DNA from 4 places in the Brevibacillus sp. SAFN-007a genome. Region 1 is predicted to be linked to each of the others. Evidence: riboswitches for the same ligand, from Rfam matches in the RefSeq annotation. Region 1 holds a riboswitch; each other region holds the start of a gene.

The links. Region 1 has a riboswitch for S-adenosylmethionine ahead of ACTHO6_RS05690 (2,3-diketo-5-methylthiopentyl-1-phosphate enolase). Riboswitches for the same ligand answer to the same signal wherever they lie in the genome.
Region 2: linked by a shared signal. The riboswitch ahead of ACTHO6_RS04220 (BMP family lipoprotein) and the one ahead of ACTHO6_RS05690 (2,3-diketo-5-methylthiopentyl-1-phosphate enolase) in region 1 are both predicted to bind S-adenosylmethionine.
Region 3: linked by a shared signal. The riboswitch ahead of ACTHO6_RS07010 (pyridoxal phosphate-dependent aminotransferase) and the one ahead of ACTHO6_RS05690 (2,3-diketo-5-methylthiopentyl-1-phosphate enolase) in region 1 are both predicted to bind S-adenosylmethionine.
Region 4: linked by a shared signal. The riboswitch ahead of ACTHO6_RS06675 (substrate-binding domain-containing protein) and the one ahead of ACTHO6_RS05690 (2,3-diketo-5-methylthiopentyl-1-phosphate enolase) in region 1 are both predicted to bind S-adenosylmethionine.

The regions. Positions count from the first base shown of each region.
Region 1 is NZ_JBQCKK010000003.1:82,976-85,145, forward strand. It holds gene mtnK (S-methyl-5-thioribose kinase) at 1-183, opposite strand, end outside; gene ACTHO6_RS05685 (hypothetical protein) at 165-287, opposite strand; SAM riboswitch class I at 354-499, opposite strand; SAM riboswitch class I at 780-928, shown strand; gene ACTHO6_RS05690 (2,3-diketo-5-methylthiopentyl-1-phosphate enolase) at 1,055-2,170, shown strand, end outside.
Region 2 is NZ_JBQCKK010000002.1:171,025-173,194, forward strand. It holds gene ACTHO6_RS04215 (methyl-accepting chemotaxis protein) at 1-527, shown strand, start outside; SAM riboswitch class I at 633-754, shown strand; gene ACTHO6_RS04220 (BMP family lipoprotein) at 948-1,976, shown strand; gene ACTHO6_RS04225 (ABC transporter ATP-binding protein) at 2,107-2,170, shown strand, end outside.
Region 3 is NZ_JBQCKK010000004.1:58,809-60,978, forward strand. It holds gene ACTHO6_RS07010 (pyridoxal phosphate-dependent aminotransferase) at 1-1,094, opposite strand, end outside; SAM riboswitch class I at 1,184-1,299, opposite strand; gene ACTHO6_RS07015 (MFS transporter) at 1,395-2,170, opposite strand, start outside.
Region 4 is NZ_JBQCKK010000003.1:289,376-291,545, reverse strand. It holds gene ACTHO6_RS06680 (ATP-binding protein) at 1-706, opposite strand, end outside; SAM riboswitch class I at 909-1,030, shown strand; gene ACTHO6_RS06675 (substrate-binding domain-containing protein) at 1,143-2,165, shown strand.

The DNA.
Region 1 (2,170 bases):
AAACGGCAAAGCCTGCTTCACGATGACCTTTTTCCCTGTAGCCGGCTCCTGAATATCGAACACGAGATTCAGATTTCCGTCCCCGATTTCGCGGCTGGTCAGCTCCGCTTCTTCCGAAAACAGACCTGGCAAGCCTTTTACGTACGCTACTGCTTCCTGTTCAGTCAATGCGCGGTATGGCATGATGGATGACTCCCCTCATCAAGTAGTTTCTCTTTATCTCCAGCAGACTGGTCATATCCGCCAGTCTGGCGATCAAACGGCAGTCGGCTTTCCTGCTCTGCCATGCAAAAAGACCTCTTTTCCGAAGAAAAGAGGTCGCTGTCGTCACGTGCAAAGAACGTGTCATGTCCCCCTTATCTTCCAGACCACTTTTGTTTCTGCAGGAATTAGCACCGTGCACGTCGCTGTTTTTCTCCATCGCTCTTCGCGTTGAGAGTGCGTCGTGTCGGTTGCCGGGTATCATCGGGCCAGTCCCTCCACCTTCTCTGGATAAGGTATCCAAACGTATGCGGTTTTGATTTAGTTTGAATCATACAGCCAACCGTTCCGCGATGTCAACACTCTTTTTTTGCAAAAACAGTTTTCGCTTTACCAGCTGTTCTGCGTTCCAGAGGCGGCGGGGCGAACTCCGTTGTCGACTTCCCCATCTGACTTCCCCATCCTTATTCCCTGTGAACAGATACACATTCTCGGAAAAACAAAGATTGACTAGCGGAACAAGAAGGCATATCATGGGGGTATCGCACACGGATACATGACGTGTGAACCACATAAAACTCTTATCGCGAGCTGGCTGAGGGACTGGCCCTATGATGCCCGGCAACCGGCGCTATTTTTGCGTTCGACGAAATAGCGAAACGGTGCTAATTCCAACGGATAAGAGTCGGAGCTTGTTGGTTCCGGCTACTGACCCGAGAGATGAGAGGAGACGAGACGTTTTCATAGTCGACAACCGCCTCCCCGCTCAAGCGGGGAGGCTTTTTTCATGTTTTCCCATGCTTTGAAACGATCATGACAGCTAATCAAGCTGCCAAGGAGGATAAACCCTAGCATGAGTGAGCCACGCATCCTCGTCACGTATTTGACACAAGCCAAAGACCTGGACAAAAAAGCGGCTGCCATCGCCGTCGGCATGACGGTCGGTTCCTGGACGGACTTGCCCGCCGCCAAGCAGGCCGAGCTGGCGCCGTATCTGGGCGAAGCCGTCAGCGCCACGCCATTGGAAACACTGGAAAACGGAGAGGTCCGCGGGCTGATTACCGTCAGCTACCCGACCCGCAATTTCATCAGCGACATTCCTTCGCTCTTGACCGGCATCTTCGGCAAGCTCTCGATGGACGGCAAAATCAAGCTGGTCGACGTCACCTTTCCCGACTCGTTCCTCCAGGCTTTTCCCGGACCGAAGTTCGGCATCGACGGACTGCGCGGACGGCTGGACGCCCAAAACCGTCCGCTCCTGATGAGCATTTTCAAATCTTGTCTCGGTCTGCCGTTCGACGACTTGAAAACGCAATTTAAGGCCCAGGCACAGGGCGGCGTCGATTTGGTCAAAGATGACGAAATCTTCTTTGCAGACGACCGCGCGCCGTTTTTGGAGCGCATCCGGGCGTTCAAGCAGATCGCCCTGGAGACCGAAGCGGAGACAGGCAAGCCTGTCCTCTACGCCGCCAACCTGACCGGGCCGGTCAACGAGCTGAACGAAAAGGCAAAACGCGCGGTCGAGGCTGGCGCCGACTGCCTGCTGTTCAACGTGCTGGCCTTTGGCTTCGATGCGCTGCACCGTCTCGCTGCCGATCCGGATGTCAACGTCCCGATCATGGCACATCCGGCACTTGCAGGCGCGTACTACCCGTCGCCTGATTACGGCATCGCCGCTCCGCTTCTGCTCGGCACCTTGATGCGCATCGCCGGAGCCGACCTGGTGCTGTTCCCGTCTCCGTACGGCAACGTCGCGATGGACAAGACAGAGGCGCTGCAACTCGCCCGCAACCTGACAACGCCGCTGGAGGGCGTGCGCCGTTCGTTCCCGGTTCCGTCCGCGGGCATCCATCCCGGACTGGTGCCGCAGCTGTATCAGGACTTTGGCCTCGATCAAATCGTCAACGCGGGCGGCGGCATCCACGGCCACCCCGGCGGCGCGACGGCGGGAGCGAAAGCTTTCGTCGAT
Region 2 (2,170 bases), on a different contig from region 1:
ACCAGATTGCGACGCAAACCAACCTGCTTGCGCTCAACGCTGCCATCGAGTCGGCACGCGCAGGCGAGCACGGGCGCGGCTTTGCCGTCGTGGCAGACGAGGTGCGCAAGCTGGCGGAGCAGAGCGCAACCGCTACCCAGGAAATTACCGAGATTCTCAAATCGCTCCACCAGGAAAGCGAGAACGCCGTCCAGCAGATCAGCAACGGAGAGGCTTCGGTGGCCAAGGGGCAGGAACTGGCTGTAAAAACAGTGGCGTCGATCGAGGCCGTGCGCTCCGGCATGACGGCCTTCCTCCAGGCAGCCGAGCATGTCGGCTCCAGCATGAATCGGGTCAAAATGCGCTCGGGCGAAGTGGCGATGGAAATGTCGACGATTACGGCTGTCACCGAGCAATCGCTCGCAAATCTGGAGGAGCTGTTTGCCACAGCGGAAAACCAGCATCAAAAGGTGCGGGAAATTACCGAAGAGCTGGGCGAGCTGAACCATCTGTCGCATCGACTTCAGCAAACCTTCCGCAGCCAATAAGCGCGAATTGCTGAATTGCCGAATTGGCGGGAACAGTCTGAAAAAACGATTGCTTTTTCAACGGGTTCTGCTAGAATAAACTCATTGTAACAGAATAGTTTGATCTCCTTATCGAGAGCGGCGGAGGGACTGGCCCGATGAAGCCCGGCAACCACTGGACATGCGTGACATGGACAGAAAGGTGCCAATTCCTGCAAAACCTGTACCGGGGTTTTGACAGATGAGGAAGAGGACGGCTTCGGACGCAAACTCTTCCTTCGGGAAGAGTTTTTTTGTTGGCAGGAAGGAACAAACACGAATGATAAAATATTTTTTACAATAAATATTCGTGTTTGTTATTGATCTTTTCGGAAAAAAGCCGTACATTACGGAGTAAGGTCCAGAAAAAACGTAGAATGTTCGGATAGGGGCGAAAACACCATGAAAAAGTTGTTGTTGGCACTCACCACCTTTGCTGTATTGGCTACAGGCTGTGCGGCTGGGGGAAATGCGCCTGCTGACCAGCCAAAAGAAGAAGCGACAGGGCAAGAAGGTGCCGGGAAGAAGCGCATTGCGCTGATTTTGCCGGAAAAAATCGGGGTGAACCCGTTCTTCCAGCAAATGGACGAGGGCGCGAAAAAAGCAGGACAGGAATTTGGCGCAGAAGTGAAAACGATTGAGTCTACCGACCACGGCGCCATCGAAGAAAATCTGCGCGTCGCGGTGGCGGAAAACTACGATCTGATTATCACGTCTTCCTTTGAATCGGAAGACGCGTTGAAAAAAGTGGCGGCCGAAAATCCTGACCGCAACTTCGCGATTATTGATACCGTAGTAGATTTGCCGAACGTGCGCAGCGTGACCTTCCGTGAGCAGGAAGCGGCTTACCTGATGGGGGCGGCGGCCGGTCTTGCCACGAAGACCAACAAAGTCGGCATGGTTGTCGCCATGGACATTCCGTTGTTGAAGAAATGGACAGGCGGCTTCCAGGAAGGATTGAAGGCAACCAATCCCAACGCGGAGTTTTTGGTGAACTACGTAGGAAGCTTCTCTGACCCGGCAAAAGCGAAGGAGCTGGCGCTGCTGCAAGCATCCAAAGGCGCCGACTTCATCAACGGAGCGGCAGCGGTTGGCGACCTCGGGGTGTTCGAGGCCGCGAAGGAAAAAGGCTTCTATACAGCGGGACAGGACGTGGACCGCACCACGATTGACCCGGAGCACATCGTGTTGTCCCAGCTGAAAGGGACAGATACCGCCGCGTACGAAACCGTGAAGTCGTTTGTGGAAGGCTCGTTCAAGCCCGGCGTCATCTCGTACGGCCTGAAAGAAAAAGGCGTAGGCGTTACCTATGTGACGCATGAGAGCCAGACACCTTTGAACGCTTTTATTGGGCAGGAAGTCGTGGACAAAGTCAAAGCGATCAGCGAGGAAATCGTCGCTGGTACCCGCAAAGTGCCGGACTCGTTTTAAAAACGGGCGCACCGGGCAGGATGGTGACCGACTACAGCTGTGTAGTCGGTCTTCCTTATAGACAAAAAGGCAAAAGCATCGAACAAAGGCGAGGCTAGGTGAGGCGAAGCGCAAAGAAGGAGGGGCAAGGATGACCGTTCGGTTGGAAATGCGGAACATGACCAAGAAATACGGCGATTTTACGGCAAACGACA
Region 3 (2,170 bases), on a different contig from region 1:
ACGTAGCCTTCTCCGCTCGGGCCGAAGCCTACGCCAGGCGCGACGACCACGTGCGCTTTTTCCAGCAGCAAATCGGAGAACTCCACCGAAGTAAAGCCCGCCGGAACGGGGAGCCAGGCAAAAAACGAGCCTTGCGACGGCGGAGCCTGCCAGCCGATGCGATGCAAATGGGAGAACAGCGTATTGCGGCGGCTCTCGTAGACGGCCACCAGATCGCGCACGCACTGCTGCGAGTCTGTCATCGCCTTAGCCGCAGCCATTTGGACGGCCCCAAACAGACTGACGAAGTAGTGATCCTGAATCAGATTGATGAGTCTCACCAGCTCGCGGTTGCCGACCATCGCGCCCACGCGCCAGCCGGCCATATTGTACGTTTTGGACAGCGTGTAGAACTCTACTCCGACCTCTTTTGCCCCCGGCACCTGCATGAAGCTGACAGGCTTTTGGCCGTCGTAGCTGATCGCGCCGTACGCGAAGTCGTGACAGACAACGATCTCTTGCTTGCGCGCAAACCGGACGGTCTCCTCGTAAAAGGCAAACGGGGCATTCACCGCTGTCGGGTTATTCGGATAGTTCAAAAACATCAGCTTGGCGCGGTCCAAATCGGCTTGCGGGATTTTGCTGTAGTCGGGCAAAAACCGGTTTTCTGCCATCAGCGGCATCATGGACATCCGGCCGTTCACGACCGCGACGCCGGACCAGTAATCCGGATAGCCAGGGTCCGGCACGAGCGCTACATCGCCCGCGTTCATCAGCACCTGGCAAATTTCCACGAGTCCGGTCTTGCTTCCGAACAAAATCGCCACTTCTTCCTCCGGATCGAGGTCCACAGCAAATTCTTGCTTGTACCAGTGGGCGACCGCCTGCTTCAGCTCCAAGCGACCGGAGAATGGCGGATATTTGTGGTGCAGCGGATTTTCTGCCTGTGCCTTCAGCTCTTCCACAATATGCGGCGGGGTAGGCAAGTCCGGATTCCCTTGGCCCAGATTAATGACGTCATGCCCGCTAGCGATGACTTTGTTTACTTTTGCCACCAATGTCGCAAAAAACTGGGTCGGGAGCCGATCCATCATGTCGGAAGGTTGGATGCGCATCTGTCTTCAGTTCCTTTCTTTTTTGGCCAATGTACAGCAAAAACCCCCTCTTTCCGTACAGAAAAAGGGGGAGATCAAGCTTGGTCACGTCCTTATCTGTCAGGAATTCTCCTGCTGGAATTGGCACAGCATCTGCAACACGAAAAGCGTGCAGATCCGCTGCCGGGCTTCATAGGGCCAGTCCCTCCGCCTCTCTTTATAAGTAAATCACACGGAATATACTGTTTTAATCTTCTTCATACTACCTTGCCTGCTCCAAACGTGTCAAGATGCTTCGCACGGCCAACGAATTTTTCCTGGCTACAGCTTTTCCGCGGCCGTCGCAGGCACTTTTTGGACGCGGCCTTGAAAAGCGCTGTGCAGGGCGAAGAACAGCACAGACAAAAGAGCCAGCCCCGCCATGATGTACAAAAGCCCTTGCGCCTGGAGGTGCTGGAAAATGACGGCCCCGAGCAACGGTCCGAGCATGCGTCCCGCAGATCCCGTACCCGAGATCAGCCCTTGAATGAAGCCTTCGCGCCCCTGTGGGGTAAACTCCGCCGCCACGGCAGGTACGGCCGGCCAGACGAGCATCTCTCCCAGCGTCATAATGAACATTCCGGCGACGAAACCAGCGTAGGAGGTCGTCTGCGCCAAAATCAGCATCGACAGCACGAACACGTACGAGCCGAGCAGCATTTGCGCCCGGAGCGTGCGGGCGAAGCGGCGGATGACCCAGGCGATCAGCGGCTGGCCGAACAAAATCAGTCCGCCGTTGATCGTCCACAGCAAGCTGTACTGGCGCAAGGAAATGCCCAGCGATTGCATGTAGGTCGACAGCACCGTCGTCCACTGGACGTAGACCATCCAGCTGATGAACAGCCCGCTGCACAAGAGTAGCAAGGCGCCCCACGCCACTTTTTTCGTCGGCAGTTGCTGTAGCGGCGAAAGGGCCTCAACCGGTTTCCGATGGGCTGCCGGGGTTTGAACGGCAGCGGCGGGAGCGCCTGCTGTCTTGGCTTGCTCCGCCTGATGGCCCCGCTCTGTGACCGCCTTGAGTTGCCGAGGCAGGACGAGCGCGAACATGGTAAGCACGA
Region 4 (2,170 bases), 210 kb from region 1:
TTTTCGCGACATTTTCCGGATTTTCCTGAATCAGCCGCAAAAACCCTTTGACGGCCGTGAGCGGGTTTCTCACCTCGTGCGCCAGCGAAGCGGCGACGTGGCTCATCGTCTCGATTTTTTCGTTTTGCGCATGGCGAATAAACAGCGCCTTGTCGGAGACGCATTTGCTAAATAACGACATCAACAGCCAGATGCCGACAAAATTTTGAACGGGGATCACGAACGCATGATAGGCAAGGTGATCGGATACATAGGTAGGAAAAATCAGATAGGTCAACCCCAAATCGATCAGGGAAATAAGCGCACCCGTCAAAAGAGTAAACAGTGTTTTCCGATAACTGGCTTTGTACCGTCGATCAATCAGGAGGGAGACGGCGAACGTGGCGGCCAGAACGAGCATGGCAACCCAGGTGCCTTCGCCGCCCAGATAGTAGCGGTACAGCGCCGATTCGCCCAGCACGGTCAAGGCGACTGGCACCCCGCCGTAAATCAGAGCGAAAAAGACAATGACATGCCGGATATCAAACAGGATTCCCTCCACGACGCTCGAAGCGAAGGTCATCGTCAGGAGCATGCAGACAGAGCTGGTTACCAGAATAAAGCAACGGCTATAGTTGCGCATCCGGTCGAGGTAATAGATGTGAAACAAGACAAATGGGATCAGGGCAAAGAACATCTGCAAGATGACTTCTTTTAATAGACTCATGGGACATCCTCATCGCAAATTTGCATGACTTTTGCTTCAATCTACGATATTTCGACAAGACTTTACCGAATCCCTCCAAAATTTGGAGAATGGAATGGAAGGATTTTGTAGTTCAAAAGTTTTAAAAACCTAGTTGACAGATGGGTAAAACAAGAATTATAGTCTGTATATATTCATCCAAACGTTGTGAAAATAAAAACTACTCTTATCCAGAGAAGGCTGAGGGAATGGCCCTATGATGCCCGGCAACCTAGCTGGCAAGATCCACTGTCTTGCGAGCCAAGGTGCTAACTCCAACAGGTAGCGATACCTGGCAGATAAGAGGCGCGAATCTTGTCGATCAAGCCTCTTTCATCTGTTGAAAGAGGCTTTTCCCATGGGAAGGTCGCCTCCTCAGCTTGAAGCTCAGCAGGAAAGAAAAAAGGGGGATTTTTCGATGAAAAAGAAGTTGGGTCTTGTCACATCCATCGTACTGGCTGCGTCGCTGGCTTTGACCGCTTGCGGCGGAGGAGCGGACACCTCACAGACAGGGGCGAACGGCGCTTCCGGCGGCGAGAAGGCGAAGCGCATTGCCTTGATTATGCGCCAAAACGTCGGGACGTTTTCTGCCCAGTACATTAACGGCGTGAAGCAGGAAGTCGAGAAAAACGGCGGCGAGCTGACCGTGTTCAACGCGGACACCGATTTGTCGAAAATGGCCTCCAACCTCGACGCTGCGGTGAACCAAAATTTTGACGGCATCCTGATCGACCACGGTACGGCGGAAGCGCTGCAACAAGGCACGCAAAAAGCGGTCGACAAAAAAATCCCGGTTGTGCTGTTCGACACCGATATCAAGCTGCCGGGCGTCCCGATTGTCGAGCAGGATGACCACAAGCTGGCCGAGCTGAGTCTGGAAAAGCTGGCTGCCGATACGGGCGGAAAAGGCAACATCGTGAAAATTTGGGTAGCGGGCTTTGCGCCGATGGAAAAGCGTCAGGTTACGTATGAAGCCTTCCTGAAAAAATACCCGGATATCAAGGAAATCGCCGCGTTTGGCTCTGCCACCAACAACACGGCGCTGGATACGCAGGCGCAGATGGAAGCGATCTTGAAAAAATATCCGAACAAAGGCGACATTACAGCCGTCTGGGCATCCTGGGATGAGTTTGCCAAAGGGGCTACCCGGGCGATCCAGCAAGCAGGACGCACCGAAATCAAGGTATATGGCATCGACCTGAGCGATGAAGACTTGCAGCTGATCCAGGAGCCGAACTCGCCTTGGGTCGCGACCGCAGCAGTGGATCCGGCGAATATCGGACGCATTCACGCGCAAACCGTTTTCCAAAAGATCAAAGGGGAGCAAGTGCCAGACAGCGTGAAGCTGAATCCGGTGCTGGTCAAACAGGAAGACTTGCCAACGGATAAAAAAGTGACAATGGGCGACCTGTCCCAATACGTGCCAGAGTGGGGCAAGTAAGCAAA